DNA from 2 places in the Streptomyces sp. NPDC002825 genome. Region 1 is predicted to be linked to the other one. Evidence: riboswitches for the same ligand, from Rfam matches in the RefSeq annotation. Region 1 holds a riboswitch; the other holds the start of a gene.
The links. Region 1 has a riboswitch for cyclic di-AMP ahead of ABT041_RS20590 (M23 family metallopeptidase). Riboswitches for the same ligand answer to the same signal wherever they lie in the genome.
Positions count from the first base shown of each region.

Region 2: another riboswitch for cyclic di-AMP. It lies ahead of ABT041_RS22065 (M23 family metallopeptidase); the one in region 1 lies ahead of ABT041_RS20590 (M23 family metallopeptidase).

Region 1 covers NZ_JBEOVH010000015.1:77,884-84,864, forward strand. Annotated here, with positions in the region: gene ABT041_RS20570 (aspartate aminotransferase family protein) at 1-832, shown strand, start outside; gene ABT041_RS20575 (helix-turn-helix domain-containing protein) at 908-1,537, shown strand; gene ABT041_RS20580 (DUF6126 family protein) at 1,571-1,726, shown strand; gene ABT041_RS20585 (tyrosine-protein phosphatase) at 1,733-2,554, opposite strand; cyclic di-AMP (ydaO/yuaA leader) riboswitch at 2,911-3,085, shown strand; gene ABT041_RS20590 (M23 family metallopeptidase) at 3,088-4,026, shown strand; gene ABT041_RS20595 (SGNH/GDSL hydrolase family protein) at 4,190-4,981, shown strand; gene ABT041_RS20600 (SIMPL domain-containing protein) at 5,421-6,191, shown strand; gene ABT041_RS20605 (TetR/AcrR family transcriptional regulator) at 6,221-6,910, opposite strand; gene ABT041_RS20610 (Glu/Leu/Phe/Val dehydrogenase dimerization domain-containing protein) at 6,974-6,981, opposite strand, start outside.
Region 2 covers NZ_JBEOVH010000017.1:26,844-33,824, reverse strand. Annotated here, with positions in the region: gene ABT041_RS22075 (M16 family metallopeptidase) at 1-923, shown strand, start outside; gene ABT041_RS22070 (M16 family metallopeptidase) at 950-2,317, shown strand; cyclic di-AMP (ydaO/yuaA leader) riboswitch at 2,518-2,682, shown strand; gene ABT041_RS22065 (M23 family metallopeptidase) at 2,695-3,465, shown strand; gene ABT041_RS22060 (GntR family transcriptional regulator) at 3,657-4,340, shown strand; gene ABT041_RS22055 (HPr family phosphocarrier protein) at 4,477-4,758, opposite strand; gene ABT041_RS22050 (bifunctional acetate--CoA ligase family protein/GNAT family N-acetyltransferase) at 4,966-6,981, shown strand, end outside.

The DNA.
Region 1 (6,981 bases):
CCTCGGCGCCCTGGAGCGGGAGCTGCGGAAGGGCGACGTGGCCGCCTTCGTCGTCGAGCCCATCCAGGGCAAGGGCGTCCACGAGGCGCCCCCGGGCTTCCTCCGGGGCGCCCAGGAGCTCCTTCACCGGCACGGGGCGCTGCTCATCGCCGACGAGGTGCAGACGGGCCTCGGCCGGACCGGCGACTTCTACGCGTACCAGCACGAGGAGGGAGTCGAGCCGGACCTGGTCTGCGTCGCCAAGGCGCTCTCCGGCGGCTATGTGCCGGTCGGCGCCACCCTCGGCAAGGACTGGATCTTCAAGAAGGTCTACTCGTCGATGGACCGGGTCCTGGTCCACTCGGCGAGCTTCGGGTCGAACGCCCAGGCCATGGCCGCGGGGCTCGCCGTCCTCTCCGTCATGGAGGACGAGGGCACCGTCGCGCACGCGCGCCGGATCGGCGAGCTGCTCTCGGACCGGCTGAAGGAGCTCGTGCCGCGGTACGAGCTGCTGCACGAGATCCGCGGGCGCGGCCTGATGATCGGGATCGAGTTCGGGCGGCCCTCCTCGCTCGGGCTGCGCGGGCGCTGGACGATGCTCCAGGCGGCCCGCAAGGGCCTCTTCGCCCAGATGGTCGTCGTCCCGCTGCTCCAGCGGCACCGGATCCTCACGCAGGTCTCCGGGGACCATCTGGAGGTGATCAAGCTGATCCCGCCGCTGGTCATCGACGAGGCGGACGTGGACCGGTTCGTCACCGCCTTCACCGCCGTCATGGACGACGCCCACGGCGGTGGCGGGCTGATGTGGGACTTCGGAAAGACGCTGGTCAAGCAGGCGGTCGCGCAGCGCTGACCGGATCGGGTCCCGGGGTTTTGCCTCTGAGGCAATAAAGTTGCCTCAGAGGCACGATCCTGGCGGAATGGACGCATGGACCACGTCCCCGGGGAGACCTCCCCGGACCCCGCCACCGTCGGCGTCCTGCCCGACGTCGCCCCCCAGCTGCGGGCCCTGCGCCGCCGCCGGGGACTCACCCTGGAGGCCGCCGCCCAGCGGGCCGGCCTCTCCCCGGCGCACCTGTCGCGCCTGGAGACCGGGAACCGGCAGCCCTCGCTGCCGATGCTGCTCGCCCTGTCCCGTATCTACGGTACGACGGTCTCCGAGCTCCTCGGCGAGACGCCCCCCGAGCGTGATCCGGTCGTCCGGGCCGACCGCTCCGAACCCGTCGAGGCCGACGGCTGGATCTACCGCCAGGCGGGCGGCGCCGGGCGCGCCCTGCAGTGCCTGCGGGTCCACGTGCCGTACGCCACCCGGGCCGACATCGTGCGGGTCCACCCCGGCGAGGAGTGGATCCACGTCCTGGAGGGGCGGGTGCGGCTCGCGCTCGGCGAGGTCGTCCACGTCCTCGACCCCGGGGACAGTGCGCACTTCGACTCGCTCACCCCGCACCGGATCGGCGCCGCCACCCCCGGTGGGGCCGAGCTGCTCTTCGTCCACACCCTGATGCAGAGCCCCGTCGCCGAGCTGTGCCTCGGCGACGGGACCCCGCACCGGCGCTGACGTTCCATGACGATTCCTCAGGAAAGGACCGACATGTCCGAGAAGTCCGTACCGGTCACCGGCGAGGAGCGCGGTGAAGGCAAGTTCCCCAAGGGGCTCGTGCTCCGCCTCTTCGCCTACCTGATCGCCGGCCACCTCTTCGCCGGCTTCCTCTACCTGCTCTTCATGCTGGGCGGGCAGAACCAGTAGCCGGGGCTACGCCTCGGTGAGGAACCGCTCCCGCAGCCGCTCGCGGGTCTCCGGGGCCAGCTTCAGGCCCTCGGAGAGGTAGGCGTCCACCGAGCCCCAGGTCGTCTCGATCGTGTCGAAGGCGGCCCGCAGATACTCCACCCGCGCGTCGAAGAGCGGGCTGAGCAGCTCCATCACCTCGGGCGACATCGCGTCCGGGGAGGTGGAGCTGCGGCGCACCTTGTAGCGGCGGTGCGGGGCGTTCGACTTCACGTAGTCCGCCTCGATGGCCTCCCGCTCGACCCCGACCGCGAGCAGGGTGATCGCGATGGCGACCCCGGCCCGGTCCTTGCCCGCCGCGCAGTGCAGCAGGGCCGGGACGCTCTCGTCCGCCATGGAGTGCAGGAGCCGGCTGTGCTCCTCGGTCCGCTCAAGCACGTTCTTGCGGTACGAATCGGACATCCGGGCGGCGGCCTTGCCGTCGCCGAGGATCTCCCGCAGCTGCGCGATCTCGCCCTCGCGCACCAGCCGCCAGAACTCCTTGCCGTCGGCCGGGTCGTTGAGCGGTATGTTCACGTTCCGCACGCCGGGCAGCTCGACGTCCGCGCCCTCGATCCTCCGGTCCGCGTCGTTGCGGAAGTCGAAGACGGTGTGCAGGCCCAGCGAGGCGAGGAAGGCGGCGTCCTCCTCCGTCGCGTGCGCGAGGTGGCCGCTGCGGAAGAGGCGGCCGGGGCGGACCGCGCGCCCGTCCGTCGTCGGCAGGCCGCCCACGTCCCGGAAGTTGCGGACCTCCGTCAGCTCGGGCTCGTCGGCTCCGGCGGGCGGGGTCTGCGGCAGCTGCTGCGTCACGGCTGCTCCTGTTCTGTAGATCGGTTCCTGGGGCAATCATCTCGGGTGGGGGCGGGAACACGCACCCCCTCGGACGGGAATGGGTGATCTGTCCGTATTGAGGCGTTAGGGGTAACCCGCCCCGGTTGTAGGGGAGATGGGGAACGGCGCGTGAGCAGCGTCATAACCGTGACGGACCGTGCCTGATCGTCTTTTCCAAATACCCCCGGGGAAAAGGAGATCGAGGGAGCGTCATCCACGGAGGGTGACCGGAATTCCGGCCGAATATCAAGAGATCCGCGAATCCTTGAAAATCGTGGCTTGTTCACGCCGACCCCCCTCGTCTAGCGTCGCGCTCACTCCGGTCGGACCGCCGAATCCTGCCACCGCCCGGAATCCGCACTCACCCGTACGAGGCAGGAGCGGGGGACCCAGGTAAGTACGCCGATCCCTCGAAGAAGGACGGCTAGGGGTGAAGTCGTGTGAGAACGCGACCGGACATCTCCAGTCCGAACCCGACAGCTCACCTCGCAGGCGACGGAGAGGAATTCGCCATGCCCGCGAAGGGTAAGCACCGCCGCCCCAAGGCCAACCGCCTGACCCGTGGTATCGCCGCCGCCGGCACCGGCGGCGCCGTCGTCGCCCTCCCGCTCCTCGGAGCCACCGGCGCCCACGCCGCCGAGCAGGCCGCCCCCGCCGCCGCTCCCGCCCAGGCCGTCGCCCAGGTGAAGACCGCCCCCGCCGCCCAGGCGAAGGCCGCGCCGAAGACGTACTCCGTGGTCCGCGGCGACTACCTGTCGAAGATCGCCGCCGAGCACCACCTCGCGGGCGGCTGGCAGAAGCTCTACAAGGACAACCGCCAGGTCATCGGCGAGAACCCCTCGCTGATCCTGCCCGGCATGAAGCTCACCCTCGGCGGCAAGAGCACCGCGAAGGCCCACGCGAAGGCCACGCACAAGAGCACGCAGGGCTCCGGCAAGAACGGCGACACCCCGCGCGCCTCCCGCAGCAGCGAGCGCTCCTCGGCCCCGGCCGCCACCACCTCCTCCTCTTCGTCGTCCTCCGCCTCGACCGGCACGACCTCGTCCTCCGGCTGGGTCGTCCCCGTCAACGGCGGCATCTCCACCCCGTACCGCGCCTCGGGCTCCATGTGGTCCTCCGGCTACCACACCGGCGTCGACTTCATCGCCTCCACCGGCACCACCGTCGTCGCGGTCGGCCCCGGCACCGTCTACTCCGCCGGCGACGGCGGCGCGTACGGCAACCAGGTCGTCATCCAGCACGCCGACGGCACCTTCTCGCAGTACGCCCACCTCTCCTCCATCTCCGTCTCCGCCGGCCAGACCGTCACCGGCGGACAGCAGATCGGCCTCTCCGGCGCGACCGGCAACGTCACCGGCCCGCACCTGCACTTCGAGATGCGCACCGGGCCGGAGTACGGCTCCGACATCGACCCGCTGGCCGCCCTGCGGTCGCACGGCGTCAGCATCTGACATCATGTCAGCACGCTTTCGACGTCAGGAGGTCCGGCACGCACGTGCCGGGCCTCCGGCGTATTCCGGCTTGGCGGAATCTTTATCGGTGGCATATGTCACCCGCCGTCAACCCCTCCTTACGGTCGCGTAGGTCACATCCGAAGGGGAAGGATGTGCTCCCGTGGCAGACGATTCGAGATCAACAGACAAGAACGCATTCGGGTCGTACGCGGCGATCGGTGACAGCTTCACCGAGGGCGTCGGAGACCCCGGGCCCGACGGGACGTACGTCGGCTGGGCGGACCGCTTCGCGGTCCTGCTCGCCGACCAGCTGCCGGAGAACGACTTCCGCTACGCCAACCTGGCCGTACGCGGGCGCCTTCTCGACCAGATCGTGGCGGAACAGGTCCCCCGGGCGAAGGAACTCGCCCCCGACCTGGTGACCTTCTGCGCGGGCGGCAACGACATCATCCGCCCCGGGACGGACCCGGACGACGTGGCCGAGCGCTTCGAGCGCGCCGTCGCCGATCTGACCTCCGCGGTCGGCACCGTCATGGTGACCACCGGCTTCGACACCCGCGGCGTGACCCTGCTCAAGCACCTGCGCGGCAAGATCGCCACGTACAACGGTCACGTCCGGGCCATCGCCGACCGCTACGACTGCCCGGTCCTCGACCTGTGGTCGCTCAAGTCCGTCCAGGACCGGCGCGCCTGGGACGACGACCGGCTGCACCTCTCGCCCGAGGGGCACACCCGCGTCGCCCTGCGCGCCGCCCAGGTCCTCGGCATGCCCGTGCCCGCCGACCCCGACCAGCCCTGGCCGCCGGTCCCGCCGCGCGGCACGCTCGAGGTGCGCCGCGACGACATCCACTGGGCCAGGGAGTACCTGGTGCCGTGGATCGGGCGCCGGCTGCGCGGCGAGAGTTCCGGCGACCACGTCGAGGCGAAGCGCCCCGACCTCATGCCGCTGTAGGGGGCGGTACGGCGACGCGGGCGGCAACGCCGAGGGGGCGGCTCGGCGGCGGACGGTCGGCGGCCGGCGGACGGCTGAGGGGCGGTCGCGGGGGTGCAGGCGGCAGGGTCCACGGGCGGTGGGCGCCGAGGGGGCGGGCGCGGGGATTCGGGCGGCGCGGTGCACGAGCGGCGGACGGCGAACGGGCGGGCGCGGGGATTCGGGCGGCGCGGTGCACGAGCGGCGGACGGCGAACGGGCGGGCGCGGGGATTCGGGCGGCGCGGTGCGGGCCGGCGTACGGGTTCCCCGGCTCGTGCCCCCGGGGTCCCGGCCCCGGCGCGGTTGGTGCGGAGAGGTGAAGGGGGCGGCCGGTCAGGAGTGGCGCGCGGGACGCGGCGGCGCCGGGTGCTGGGATGTGCCCGCCGGAGCCCCGGCACCCGCCCCCCGAAGGGACCGCCTGTGACGATCCGCCGGCCCAGTGCCGCCCGTACCGCCCGTCTGCTCGCCGCCACCGCCGTGCTCGGCGGCCTCCTCGCCGGCACGGCTGCCCCCGCCCTGGCCGCCGCGCCCGAGCGGACCTCCCTCCGCACCGCCGCCACGGACCCGGCCACGGCCACGGTCACCGTCACGGGCAACGGCCGCGCGTCCGCCGCGCCCGACCTGGCGATCGTGTCCGTCGGGGTCGAGGCCACCCGCCCGACGGCGAAGGAGGCGATGTCGGCGCAGACCACCGCGGCCGAGGCGCTCCTCGACGTCCTGCACAAGCAGGGGATCGCCGACCGGGACATCCGCACCGACAACCTCTCACTGGCCCCGGTCTACACCCAGAACACCGCCGGGGACAGCAAGGTGACGGGCTATCAGGCGGGTCAGTCCTTCTCGGTGAAGGTCCGCGACCTCGACCGGACCGGCCAGGTCATCGGCGCCGTCAACGAGGCAACCGGCAACGCGGTCCGGGTCAACGGCGTCGTCTTCGACGTCGCCGACCCCTCGGCGCTGCGGACGAAGGCCCGTGAGGCCGCCTACCGGGACGCGTACGACAAGGCCTCCCAGCACGCCCGGCTCAGCGGCCACCGGCTCGGCCGGCTGGTCTCCCTGAGCGAGGGCGAGTCGGTCCGCCCCGGCCCGGGAGCGGCCCCCACCATGCCGGTGGACGAACCGACCGTGCCGCTGGCGCCCGGCGAGATCGAGGAGCAGGTCACGGTCTCGGCGGTCTACGAACTGATCTGACCGGCCCGTCGGGCGACCACGGGCGCACCTCAGCGCGCGGGGTCCCCGCCTTCCGTGGCCTCGTCGTGTCCAGGCCCCGGGGACCCTTCGGTTGCCGCCTCCCCGCCCGCCGTCAGCGGGGCGTCGGCCGGGAGACCCAGCTCCCGGGCCAGGGCCTCGTCCGCCCAGCGGAGCATCGCGGTGCGGGAGAGCGAGCCCACGTAGGCCGTCGTCTGCACGGCGAGGCCGTCGAGGAAGGCGGTGAGCCGCCAGGCCGCCGCGACCGGATCCGCGCAGCGGAACTCCCCGGCGGCCGCCCCCTCCTCGATCACCCGGGCCAGCGCCGCCTTCCACTCCCGGTCGAGGGAGGCGGCGACCCGGCGCAGCTCCGGGTCGCGCAGCGAGACCGCCCAGCCCTCGATCCACAGCCGCCAGCCCTTGGCCTGGCCGGTGGGCGCGTACCAGCGGACCGCGGCCCGCAGACGCCGCACCGCCGTGGAGCGCCGTCCGAGCAGCTGCCGCAGCTGGGCGAGGTCGGCCTCGGCGGCGTGCGCGAAGGCCGCGGCGACCAGCTGTTCCTTCGAGGAGAAGTGGTAGAGCACGAGCGCGTTGCTCACCCCGAGGGCGGAGGCCACGTCGGAGATCCGGACGGCCGCGACGCCGCGCGCCTCGATCTGCTCGACGGCGGCCCTCAGCAGTTCGTCACGCCGCTCGGCCACGCTCAACCGCACTCTCGCCACGCGGTGCAGCCTACACAGCACATGACAAGAGCATGATCGCCAACGGTCGTGGCGCGTGCCGGGTCAGTACC
Region 2 (6,981 bases), on a different contig from region 1:
GCCGCCAGCGCTACGACAACGTGCCGTACGGCACGGCCTTCGAGAAGCTGACCGCCCTCGCCTACCCGGAGGGCCACCCGTACCACCACACGCCGATCGGCTCGATGGCCGACCTGGACGCGGCGACCCTGGAGGACGCGCGGAACTTCTTCCGCACGTACTACGCCCCGAACAACGCCGTGCTGTCCGTCGTCGGCGACATCGACCCGGTGCAGACGCTCGCCTGGGTCGAGAAGTACTTCGGCTCCATCCCCGCCCACGACGGCAAGCCCGAGCCGCGCTCCGGCGAGCTGCCCGAGGTCATCGGCGAGCAGCTGCGCGAGGTCGTCGAGGAGGAGGTCCCGGCGCGTGCGCTGATGGCCGCCTACCGGCTGCCGCACGACGGCACGCGCGCGTGCGACGCCGCCGACCTGGCCCTGACGGTCCTGGGCGGCGGGGAGTCCTCCCGGCTGCACAACCGTCTGGTCCGCCGCGACCGTACGGCCGTCGCCGCCGGCTTCGGCCTGCTGCGGCTCGCCGGGGCGCCCTCGCTCGGCTGGCTGGACGTCAAGACCTCCGGTGGCGTCGACGTCCCGCAGATCGAGGCGGCCGTCGACGAGGAGCTCGCCCGTTTCGCCGCCGAGGGCCCCACGCCCGAGGAGATGGAGCGCGCGCAGGCCCAGTTGGAGCGCGAGTGGCTGGACCGGCTCGGCACGGTCGCGGGCCGCGCGGACGAACTGTGCCGGTTCGCCGTGCTGTTCGGCGACCCGCAGCTCGCCCTTACCGCCGTCGACCGCGTCCTGGAGATCACCGCCGACGAGGTGCGTGAGGTCGCCGCTGCCAAGCTGCGCCCCGACAACCGCGCGGTGCTCGTCTACGAGCCCCTGGCGACCGAGCAGAGCGACCACGCCGACGGCGATGACGAAGAGGGAGCGGACCAGTGACCGACGCCGCCGCGTCTTTGACGAGCATGGACTTCCACCCGCAGCCGCAGCCGGGCACCGCGAAGCCGTGGGCCTTCCCGGCCCCGGACCGCGGGAAGCTGGACAACGGTCTGACCGTGCTCACCAGCCACCGCCCCGGCCAGCAGGTCGTCGCCGTGGAGATCTTCCTGCCCGCCCCGCTGGACGCCGAGCCGGCCGGTCTCGACGGTGTCGCGACCATCATGGCCCGCGCGCTCTCGGAGGGCACCGACCAGCACAGCGCCGAGGAGTTCGCGGCCGAGCTGGAGCGCTGCGGCGCCACGCTCGACGCGCACGCCGACCACCCGGGCGTACGGGTCTCCCTCGAGGTCCCGGTCTCCCGGCTGCCCAAGGCGCTCGGGCTGCTCTCCGAGGCCCTGATCGCCCCGGCGTTCCTGGACACCGAGGTCGAGCGCCTGGTGCGCAACCGTCTCGACGAGATCCCGCACGAGACGGCCAACCCGGCCCGTCGTGCCGCGAAGCAGCTCTCCAAGGAGCTGTTCCCGGCCGAGTCCCGGATGTCCCGGCCGCGCCAGGGCACCGAGGAGACCGTCGCCGCGATCGACGCCGCCGCCGTCCGTGCCTTCTTCGAGGCGCACGTCCGGCCCGCGACGGCCACCGCCGTGGTCGTCGGCGACCTGACGGGCGTCGACCTGGAGAAGGTCCTCGCCGAGACGCTGGGCGCCTGGACCGGTGAGCCGGCCGAGCCGCTGCCGATGCCGCCGATCACCGCCGACGACACCGGACGGGTCGTCATCGTGGACCGTCCCGGCGCCGTGCAGACGCAGCTGCTCATCGGCCGGATCGGCCCCGACCGGCACGACCGCGTCTGGCCGGCCCAGGTCCTCGGCACGTACTGCCTCGGCGGCACGCTGACCTCGCGTCTGGACCGGGTCCTGCGCGAGGAGAAGGGCTACACGTACGGCGTGCGGGCCTTCGGTCAGGTGCTCCGCTCGGACGCCGAGGGGAACGGCGCCGCGATGCTCGCCATCAGCGGATCCGTGGACACCCCCAACACGGGCCCGGCACTTGAGGACCTGTGGAAGGTGCTGCGCACGCTCGCCGCCGAGGGCCTCACCGACGCCGAGCGCGAGACCGCCGTGCAGAACCTGGTGGGCGTGGCGCCCCTCAAGTACGAGACGGCCGCCTCCGTCGCCGGGACGCTCGCCGACCAGGTCGAGCAGCACCTCCCGGACGACTTCCAGGCCCAGTTGTACGCGCGCCTGGCCGAAACCGGCACGGTCGAGGCGACGGCCGCCGTGGTCAGCGCCTTCCCGGTGGACCGGCTCGTCACCGTCCTCGTCGGCGACGCGGCGCAGGTCGCGGAGCCGGTGCGCGCTCTGGGCATCGGTGAAGTGACCGTCGTGACTGGCTGATTCCCGCCGGCAGACGACAACAGGAGGGCCCCGACGGCATAGTTCGTCGGGGTCCTCCGCTTTGTCCGTATTGTCGGTAAGGGTGATCGTTTGCCCTGTGGCATGTCTTACAAAAGGCGTGTCTGGTTGGTGATTGAAAGACGATCGACATAGCGTCGGTGCGGCTGTTCGTCAGTTGCACGTGCCGCACCCGCGGCATCGGACAGTCATCGCCGAGTCCCCGTCAGGCGCGAGCCTGGGGAGCCGGGGACCCACACGTAGTCCCTGGGGTGAATCGGGCGCCTTCGTCTCGACGGAGGGGCTCGTAGGAGACCTTCCTGCTCCGAACCCGTCAGCTAACCCGGTAGGCGAGAAGGAAGGAAAGGATCAGCCTCTCCATGGCGTTCACCCGTGCCACCGGGAAGCATCGTGGTCCGAGCCGGATGGCGCGCCGCAGCGCGGGCATCGCCGGCGTCGCGACCATCGCCACCACCGGCGTCATCGGAACCCTCGCCTCCCCGGCGCTCGCCGCCGACACGGACAAGCACTCCGTCGAGGACACCGGCCTCACCCAGGTCATCACCGAGGACTCCCTCGTCGACCCGATCAACGCCCAGGCCGCCGCCCAGGAGCAGGAGGCCGTCGAGGCCATCGCCAAGGCGAAGGCCAAGGCCGAGGCGAAGCGCAAGGCCGAGGCCCGCGCCAAGGAGATCCGGCTCGAGCGCGAGCGCGCCGCCCGCGAGGCCGAGCGCCGTCGCCTGGCCTCCTTCCAGCTCCCCGTCGCCGGCTCGTACGTCTCCACCGGCTACAAGACCGGCGGCTCGCTCTGGTCCTCCGGCAGCCACTCCGGCATCGACTTCCACGCCGCCTACGGCACCCGGGTCGTCTCCGTCGGCTCCGGCACCGTCGTCGAGGCCGGCTGGGGCGGCGCGTACGGCAACAACATCGTGATCCGGATGAACGACGGCACGTACACCCAGTACGGCCACCTCTCCTCCATCGGGGTCTACGTCGGCCAGACCGTCGAGCCGGGCCAGCAGATCGGCATCTCGGGCTCGACCGGCAACTCCACCGGCCCGCACCTCCACTTCGAGGCGCGCACGAGCCCCGAGTACGGCTCGGACATCGACCCCATCGCGTACCTCCGCGCCCGCGGCGTCCAGGTCTGACCCGACCCCGGCCGCGCACCGCGTCGCAAAAGCCCCGGCTCGTACTGAGCCGGGGCTTTTCGCTGACCAAAAGACGGCCATGGATTCCGCTGGGGCATCGGAAATTCCGGCGCGCTGCAATAGAGTCGAAGATCGGGCGCAGAACAGGCGCCGACGGAATTGACTCGCGCGGACCAAAGCGGAGGTCGGACATGCGCATTCCCGCGCACTCGGTATGCACGGCGATTCGGGACGACATCGTCTCCGGTGTGTACGAGCGGGGCAGCCGGCTGACGGAGGAGCAGCTCGCCCGCCGGTACGGGGTCTCCCGCGTCCCGGTCCGCGAGGCGCTGCGCACCCTGGAGTCAGAGGGCTTCGTCGTCACCCGCCGCCATGCGGGCGCCCACGTCGCCGAGCCGACCGAGCAGGAGGCGGCCGATCTGCTCGACATGCGGGCGCTGCTGGAACCGCTCGGGGCCGCGCGGGCCGCGCAGCGGCGCACCGAGGCGCACCTCAAGGTGCTGCGCGGCCTGGTCAGGCTGGGGCAGGAGCGGGCCAGGCGCGGACAGGGCGAGGATCTGCGCTCGCTCGGCGGCTGGTTCCACGAGACGCTCGCGCAGGCCTCGGGCAGCCCGGCCCTGACGGCGCTGCTCACCCAGCTGCGGCACAAGATCGCCTGGATGTATGTGGTGGACCAGCCCGCCCAGCCGGTGGAGGCATGGGCCGAGCACGGCGCGATCGTGGACGCGGTGGCGCGCGGCGACGCCGAGCGGGCGAGGTCGCTGACCGCGCTGCACGCGGAGCGGTCGATGCCGCTGCACCGGCTCAAAAACCCGGAGCGCGGCCGCGTGAGGGTTTCGCAACATGCCGTCAACACGGCGAGTGTCCGGAATTAACATGCACGCCGTATACAAAGAATAGGTATTCCGCCGCGGTTTTCGTGCTGCCCGAAAACAGGACGAGGGAAATGCGAATGGCCGTGCCCTCCGGAATTCCGGAGGGCACGGCCATTCACCGTTCGGGGGGTCGGGGTCAGACGGTCTCGGGGAGCTCGTCCAGGCCCTCGGCGACCAGCTTCGCCAGGCGGTCGAGCGCGGCCTCGGCGCCGTCGGCCTCCGAAGCGAGAACGATCTCCTCGCCGCCCTGCGCACCCAGACCGAGCACCGCGAGCATGGAGGCGGCGTTCACGGGGGTGCCGTCGGACTTGGCGATCGTCACCGGCACGCCGGAAGCCGTGGCGGCACGGACGAAGATGGACGCGGGGCGGGCGTGCAGGCCCTCGGCCCAGCCGACGTTGACGCGGCGCTCAGCCATGGTGTTGCCCTTCAAGTCTCAAGCGGGTTGTCTAGACCAGTCTCTCACGGGTTGCGCGGTGCTCACGCCGACCTACGGCCCGGAAGAGGCGACCCTTCGGCCCGGACCGGACCGACCGTCGGCCCTCCCCAGCTTGCAACACCTTGCGTCCCGCTTCCCCACCCCGCGACCGGTGCCACAGTCGTGTCGCGGCCGTAGGCTGACCCCATGCAGAGCGCGTCGGAGCAGTCGGAAGCGGCGGAACCACCGGCGGCATCGGCGCGGCCCGCCCCGGCGGAGCACGCCTACCCGGACCACTGGGAGGCGGACGTGGTGCTCCGCGACGGCGGCACCGCGCGCATCAGGCCGATCACCGCCGACGACGCCGACCGGCTCGTCAGCTTCTACGAGCAGGTCTCGGACGAGTCGAAGTACTACCGCTTCTTCGCGCCCTACCCGCGGCTCTCCGCCAAGGACGTGCACCGCTTCACCCACCACGACTTCGTGGACCGGGTCGGGCTCGCGGCGACCGTGGGCGGCGAGTTCATCGCCACCGTGCGCTACGACCGCATCAACGCCCACGGAATGCCCGCCTCGGCCCCCGCCGACGAGGCCGAGGTCGCCTTCCTCGTCCAGGACGCGCACCAGGGCAGGGGCGTCGCCTCCGCGCTCCTCGAACACATCGCGGCGGTCGCGCGCGAGCGGGACATCCGGCGCTTCGCCGCCGAGGTGCTCCCCGCCAACACCAAGATGATCAAGGTCTTCACGGACGCGGGCTACACCCAGAAGCGCAGCTTCGAGGACGGCTCCGTCCGGCTCCACCTCGACCTCGAACCGACCGACCGCTCCCTCGCCGTCCAGCGCGCGCGGGAGCAGCGCGCCGAGGCCCGCTCCGTGCAGCGCCTCCTCACCCCCGGCTCCGTCGCCGTCGTCGGCGCCGGACGCGCCCCCGGCGGCGTCGGCCGGACCGTCCTGCGCAACCTCCTCGGCGCCGGCTTCACGGGGCGGGTGTACGCGGTGAACGCCGCGCTCACCGAAGAGACCGAGCTCGACGGCGTCCCCGCCCACCCCTCCGTCGGCGCCATCGGCGAGCCCGTGGACCTGGCCGTCGTCGCCGTCCCCGCCGAACGGGTGCCCGAGGCCGTCGCGGACTGCGGCGAACACGGGGTGCGCGGCCTCGTCGTGCTCTCCGCCGGATACGCCGAGAGCGGCGCCGCCGGCCGCGAGCGCCAGCGTGAGCTCGTCCGGCAGGCCCGCTCGTACGGCATGCGGATCATCGGCCCCAACGCCTTCGGGATCATCAACACCGCCGACGACGTCCGGCTCAACGCCTCCCTCGCGCCGCAGATGCCGGCCGCCGGGCGGATCGGGCTCTTCACCCAGTCCGGCGCCATCGGGATCGCCCTCCTCGCCGGACTGCACCGGCGGGGCGCGGGCCTCTCCTCCTTCATCTCGGCCGGCAACCGCGCCGACGTCTCCGGCAACGACTTCCTCCAGCACTGGTACGACGACCCCGGCACCGACGTCGTCCTCCTCTACCTGGAGTCGATCGGCAACCCCCGCAAGTTCACCCGGCTCGCCCGCCGCACCGCCGCCGTCAAACCCGTCGTGGTCGTCAAGGGCGCCCGGCACAGCGGCAGCGCCCCGCCCGGCCACCGGGTCCCGGTCACCCGCATCCCGCACGCCACGGTCTCCGCGCTGCTCCGCCAGGCCGGCGTGATCCGCGTCGACACCGTCACCGAACTCGTCGACGCCGGACTGCTCCTGGCCGCCCAGCCGCTGCCCGCCGGGCCCCGGGTCGCGATCCTCGGCAACTCCGAGTCGCTCGGCCTCCTCACGTACGACGCCTGCCTGACCGAGGGGCTGCGCCCGCTGCGGCCGATCGACCTGACGACGGCGGCGGTCCCGCGGGACTTCCGGGACGCGCTGGCGGCGGCGCTCGCGGACGAGACCTCCGACGCCGTCGTCGTCACCGCGATCCCCTGGGTCGGAGAGGACGGGGCCACCGAGTTCGGCGACGGCGAGGTCCTCGCGGCCGCCCTCCGCGAGGCCGTCGCCTCCGCCCCCTCACCGACCAAGCCGGTCGTCGTCGTCCACGTGGAGATGGGCGGCCTCGCGGAGGCCCTCGCGGTGGCGACGAGCACCCGGCCGACGGCGCCGGGGCGCGCGGCCGCCCCCCGGGAGAACCGTTCCGGCGGCGCTCCGGCGGGGGCCGTGGGCGCTCAGGCCGGAGCCGGGGGAGCA